Regions from separate parts of the Enterobacter sp. SA197 genome, predicted to be linked through region 2. Evidence: predicted binding sites of a transcription regulator. Region 2 holds the regulator's gene; the other holds the start of a gene.

Region 1 (3,212 bases), 190 kb from region 2:
ATCTCTTCCTGCGGGCGGGTGAGTAAGCGCAATGTCGGCAGCTGTTCGTGCAGTTTTTCCGGGTGCAGGTAGAGGCGCAGCGTGGCATCGAGTGCCGCAAGCGTCATCTTATCTGCCCGCAGGGCGCGTTTTAGTGGATGGGACTGCAGCTTTTCAATCAACGCTTTTTTGCCGACGATTATCCCGGCCTGCGGGCCGCCAAGCAGTTTGTCCCCGGAAAAACTCACCAGGCTTACGCCAGCGGCAATTAACGCCTGCACAAGGGGTTCTTTTGGTAATCCGTACTGGCTTAACTCTACCAGCGAGCCGCTGCCCAGATCGGAAATCACCGGAACATTCAGCTCCTCTGCAAGCGTGACCAGCTCGGCTTCCTCTACCGTGCTGGTAAAGCCTTCAATGTGATAATTGCTGGTATGAACCTTCATCAGCAGCGCGGTGTTCTCATCTACCGCCTGACGGTAATCTTTGGCATGAGTGCGATTAGTGGTGCCCACTTCCTGTAACACGCAGCCCGCCTGGCGCATCACATCGGGAATACGGAACGCGCCGCCAATCTCCACCAGCTCACCCCGTGAAACCACCACCTTTTTGCCGCTGGCGGTTGCCGCGAGCATCAGCAGAACGGCAGCTGCATTGTTATTTACGATGCAGGCATCTTCCGCCCCTGTCAGACGGCAGAGCAGGTCTGCTACCGCCCGGTCCCGGTGGCCCCGCCCGGCATCATGCAGTGAGTACTCCAGCGTCACCGGTGAACGCATGGCCTCGGTGACGGCATCAATGGCGGCCTGCGCCTGCGGCGCTCGCCCCAGGTTGGTATGCAGCACCGTGCCGGTCAGGTTGAAGACAGGGCGTAATGCGCACGCGCTGTCGCTCACCAGCCGCTGATATACCGCCTGCGACCAGTTATCGCACCACGCTGGCAGTTGCCGTGCCTTGCAGACCGTAGCACGCGCCTCTTCCTGTAACTGACGTAACGCATCAGCAACCTGACGGTGACCAAAGGCGGCCAGTAAGGGAGAGAACGCCGCTTCACGTAGCAGGCGGTCGGTTGAAGGTATCTGACTGTAAAGCGACTGAATATCCGTTGTCATGGCTGGGCCTGGCTGAGATTTTCCCCTCCGTCGGGAGGGCTAACGACGAGAGGGGATTGTAGCGCGAGTTGATTCAGGCGCACATAACAGGCATCAATCCTTCGGTGGTTCGGTACGGGCGAAGCTCTCACGCTGAAACAGATTCTCCACCAGTTTCACCAGTTTCGGCCTGTCGACACACCAGCCTGGCGAAACGCGGCGGAAGTTAAGGTAACCAATGGCGCAGGCAATCGAAACCGTTGCCAGATCCAGCGCATCGACCTTCAGCGTGCCGTCGGTGAGATATCCTTCGAGGGCGTCGAGCCCGTTACTGATTTTCTCCCGCTGGCGCAGAAGTTCCGCCTCAGACTGCTGTGCTGCGGGGCGGGCCGTTTCCCTGACGGAGACCAGCGCCGCATCCATAATGCCATCCGCCAGCGCCTCAATCTGGCGGATCCTGAGCGCCGCTTTGGCGTCTGTTGGCAGCATAGGCGGAGCGATACCCAATAAATCAATATATTCAGCAATGATCGGGGAGTCGAACCAGATCTCACCGTCGTCCGTGACCAGCGCCGGCACTTTTCCTAATGGGTTGTACTGCATCACGTTATGGGTCGCGTTATAGGGCTGCTCATTCACAAACTCAAAAGTGATGCCTTTCTCCAGCAGAATAATGGAAATTTTGCGTACAAACGGGCTGGTGTAGCTGCCAATCAGTTTCATTACCGTCTCCTTATCGCCAGCAAAGCCTTAAGTATGTACTAAGGTAAACAAATCCGGCGGCAGCCGTTTCATAAATGTGAAAAGTTGTCTGGCTATGGTGAACCGGTTCCCGTCGCCGCTGATGAGATGAAAGTGAATTACAGGTCGTTGTGTCAGCTAAAACCAGAGTTTGCGACCGATCACACTCAGAAAAGTCCTGGCAAAAATATCTTGTGATGTTGATCACAAATGAATAACAAAAACGCCACCACAAATTGTGATAAGAGTCACATTATTAGGGGTGTCACGCTGTTTATTTGCGCTTTGTTCTTTTTCTACACAACCATTTTGTGACGAATATCACGTTAAAGTACGGTGTCACCCCTGCTTTAACGTGATCTAAGTCACATTGCCGGGCGTCATCTGGACAGTTGGCTGATTCGGTGCGAGATTTCGCATCACAGAACACGGGTCCGGCTACCTCTGCCGCCACGTTAACAACAAAACCTCGGGCTTCCGGCCTGTGCGATAGCAAACATAAGAAGGGGTGTTTTATGTCATCCGATATCAAGATCAGAGTGCAAAGCTTTGGTCGCTTCCTCAGCAACATGGTAATGCCAAATATCGGCGCGTTTATCGCGTGGGGTATCATTACCGCTCTGTTTATTCCAACAGGATGGTTACCAAACGAAACGCTGGCGAAGCTCGTCGGCCCAATGATTACTTATCTGCTGCCGCTGCTTATCGGTTATACCGGTGGCCGCCTGGTGGGTGGCGATCGTGGTGGCGTTGTTGGTGCTATCACTACCATGGGGGTTATCGTCGGTGCGGATATGCCGATGTTCCTCGGCGCGATGATTGCAGGTCCTCTGGGTGGCCTGTGCATCAAGAAATTTGACGCTGCCGTAGACGGTAAGATCAAATCCGGTTTTGAAATGCTGGTGAATAACTTCTCCGCTGGCATCATCGGTATGATCCTGGCCCTGCTGGCGTTTCTCGCCATCGGCCCTGCGGTTGAAGTGCTGTCCCGCGGTCTCGCGGCTGGCGTTAACTTCATGGTTGAGCACGACATGCTGCCGCTGGCGTCTATTTTTGTTGAACCGGCGAAAATCCTGTTCCTCAATAACGCCATCAACCACGGTATCTTCTCGCCGCTGGGTATTCAGCAGTCTAATGAAATCGGCAAGTCTATCTTCTTCCTGATCGAAGCTAACCCGGGTCCGGGTATGGGCGTCCTGCTGGCGTACATGTTCTTCGGTCGTGGTAGCGCACGTCAGTCTGCTGGCGGCGCGGCCATCATCCACTTCCTGGGTGGTATTCACGAAATTTACTTCCCGTATGTGCTGATGAACCCACGTCTGCTGATCGCAGTTATCCTTGGGGGTATGACTGGCGTCTTCACGCTGAGCGTGCTGGGTGGCGGTCTGGTTTCTCCGGCAT
Region 2 (3,212 bases):
CGCACCCGTGTTGCGCCATAGCCATTCTGGGTGACAAACATCACCGTCATCATTATCCAGTAGGGTTTAGGCAGATTCAGCGCACTGCCCATCAGACTGGCCACGCTCAGCATAACGCTGAGGCGTGCAGCATTACGCAATGCAGCAGATTTGAAGGAGAGATAACTTTTCAGCGCCGGAATGAGTGGCAGGCGTCGCTGCTTTTCCTCCATCAAATCACGAATATAGAGTGGACGCTGGGTGCGCAGGACACGGGCAATCTGACTGAAGTGCCAGGCGCAGAACTGACCTACCGGGTTGTCCGGATGCTGACGGGCAATTTTTTCCAGTGCGCCTGTCTGCTTGTCCATATTGAAGCGTTGGGGATAACGATGATAGAGGATGTCGTCTGCAATGACCCGTAGCCGTGCCGCCACGGTTTGCGCATTCCAGCGAATCACCTCTTCTGCATGGCTACGCTCTACCAGCTCCTGGACTTCCTTTGGCTGGTGCAGGCTAACGGCTATGTGCTCCTGCAGATCCAGCGCCACCTGAAACACGCGGCGCAGGCGCTTGTAATCACTGTTATGATTTGCCGCCAGCATATGCAGTTGCTGGTAGCACTGGCTTATCATATCTACCGCTTTTTGCTGGCGGGCGAGCAGCGGCGGCAGGGCCTTTTCCGGGTCCGCATGCTGAGTCAGCAGGCTGTATTTAGCCTCGCAATAATCGGCCAGTTGTCGATACAACAAACTCAGCGACTCGCGCAGTGGCTGCTCCCGCCACAGCCAGAACCAGAAGGCGTTAAACGCGCCATACCACAACGTGCCAAGGCTGTAGATGAGCAGTGGCTCCCAGACCGGCATATTTCCCGCAAGGCTCAGGGTGAAGATGGCGGCAATCAGTGAGGCGGGGAGCAACCTGCCATGCAGGGCGCTTATCTCAGCCGTCACCCCCAGCACCAGCGCCAGCAGGGTCAGAATGAGCGGTAGCGGGACGTTTTCGAAAAGGAGGAATTGCACCGCGAGACTGCTACCGGCGAAAAGCGAACCGCCAATGATCACCCGCTTGAAGAAGCGCTTATGCAGCGTGTCGAGACCGGCAATATTGCAACAGGCAGGTACTAACGAGAAGAGCAGCCCTAAATCCAGTCGACCGGCAATCAGGCCAACGGTCACAGGCAGACATAACACCAGCGTTTGTCGCAGTGCGTAGTTGATTTCGGGGTGGTAAATCAGCCTGCGCCACATCGGAAAACAAAAACGGCGCACTGCCTTGAGCAGCGCGCCGTTCGGGGATTAACGTGTTCCGTACACGACGATAGTTTTACCATGCGCGGAGATCAGATTCTGATCTTCCAGCATCTTCAGGATGCGACCAACGGTTTCACGCGAGCAGCCCACGATCTGACCAATCTCCTGACGGGTTATTTTAATTTGCATACCGTCCGGGTGGGTCATGGCGTCGGGTTGTTTCGCCAGATTCAGTAACGTCTGAGCAATACGGCCTGTTACGTCGAGGAAGGCGAGGTTGCCCACTTTTTCCGACGTGACCTGCAGGCGACGCGCCATCTGCGAAGAGAGACGCATCAGAATATCCGGGTTTACCTGGATCAACTGACGGAATTTTTTGTAGGAAATTTCAGCCACTTCACAAGCGGTCTTGGCGCGTACCCAGGCACTGCGCTCCTGACCTTCTTCGAACAGACCCAGTTCACCAATAAAATCGCCCTGGTTCAGGTAAGAGAGGATCATCTCTTTTCCTTCTTCATCCTTGATGAGCACAGCCACTGAGCCTTTGACGATGTAGTACAACGTCTCCGCTTTTTCACCCTGGTGAATCAGCGTGCTCTTCGACGGGTACTTATGAATATGGCAATGAGACAAGAACCATTCGAGAGTCGGGTCTGTTTGCGGTTTGCCAAGCACCATGCGCGGTTATCCTCTGTTATAAGCTGGCTCCAGCCTCAGGATCTGCGCCCTGTGACTGGGGTTGCAATCTGTCTTCCCGATACCTGGGAAGTGCACCGTCAGACGTGTCTGCGGCCTCTAAGATGTGATGTCCTCTGCGTACATGCAGTACATCAATATATCACTGTAGCATCCAGACTGTTTTAGCATAGGTTTTGCCGCCTGTCTCCTGGTGTCTCGCTTCAGCTTGATGCAGGTCGCCTTCCGTTGCGAGTTTTCTTATGTACGCGTAATCTGTAGAGAAAGTTGCTACTGCGGAGTGAAGAAAAATGCATGCGCGTGTGAAATGGGTTGAAGGGTTAACGTTCCTGGGGGAGTCTGCTTCCGGGCACCAGATCCTGATGGATGGTAATGCGGGCGATAAAGCGCCAAGCCCTATGGAAATGGTGCTGATGGCCGCGGGCGGATGCAGCGCGATTGATGTGGTCTCTATTCTGCAAAAAGGCCGTCACGATGTGACAGACTGCGAAGTCAAGCTGACCTCCGAACGTCGGGAAGAGGCGCCGCGTTTATTCACCCACATCAATCTGCACTTCATTGTGACAGGAAAAGCGTTGAAGGATGCGGCAGTATCACGTGCGGTAGATCTCTCTGCAGAGAAGTACTGTTCAGTGGCGCTGATGCTGGAAAAAGCGGTGAATATCACCCATTCGTATGAAGTGATTGAAGCCTGATTGGTGGTGGATATTCTTTCCTGCCCCCGCCGGGCTGAGGGATTTCCCACAAAATAATGCGAGCACGGACAGTCCCCTCTCCTCTTTGGGGAGGGGAAACATGCGGCTCTGGTAGTCATTCCGCTCACCTCAGGTTCCTGGTTTCTCCAGAGATCCAGAACCCGTGACCGAGCCAGGGTTGGCTCATCGCCACAGCCCTGCCCCCCGGCCTTACGGATACACGTCGGTGATTTTCAGCCGGACCCTGTTATCGCGGTGGCTGTATTATTCTCATCACGCAATGTTATCGCTGCAAGATGTACTATTACCGGGGATTTTTCAGCTCAAGGGGATAGGGAACTGAACTCACTCGATCTTCTTACCTTCCATTAATCGCTCTACCAGCGGCGTCATAATAAGCTCCATCGCCAGTCCCATCTTGCCGCCCGGCACTACCAGCGTATTCATATGTGAAATAAATGAACCCTGTAGCATGGCCAGTAGCCAGGGGTAATCAATGCCTTCCAGATTACGAAAGTGAATAACCACAAAGCTTTCGTCGAGAGAGGGGATAACTTTTGCGGCGAACGGGTTTGAGGTGTCAACGGTA

Evidence for each region. The regulator CRP, encoded in region 2, controls carbon source genes, mostly activating them, when cyclic AMP is high. The targets are predictions, from matches to a motif close to ATGTGANNNNNNTCACAT.
Region 1: M1D91_RS22335 (glutathione S-transferase) is a predicted target of CRP. The motif match lies at 2,004-2,021, and genes of this name have one in related genera.

Annotation. Positions count from the first base shown of each region.
Region 1 covers NZ_CP096393.1:4,745,429-4,748,640, reverse strand. The annotation lists gene selA (L-seryl-tRNA(Sec) selenium transferase) at 1-1,091, opposite strand, end outside; gene M1D91_RS22335 (glutathione S-transferase) at 1,185-1,793, opposite strand; gene M1D91_RS22330 (PTS mannitol transporter subunit IICBA) at 2,327-3,212, shown strand, end outside.
Region 2 covers NZ_CP096393.1:4,557,350-4,560,561, reverse strand. The annotation lists gene M1D91_RS21450 (YccS/YhfK family putative transporter) at 1-1,229, opposite strand, end outside; gene crp (cAMP-activated global transcriptional regulator CRP) at 1,278-1,910, opposite strand; gene M1D91_RS21440 (OsmC family protein) at 2,219-2,623, shown strand; gene M1D91_RS21435 (phosphoribulokinase) at 2,969-3,212, opposite strand, start outside.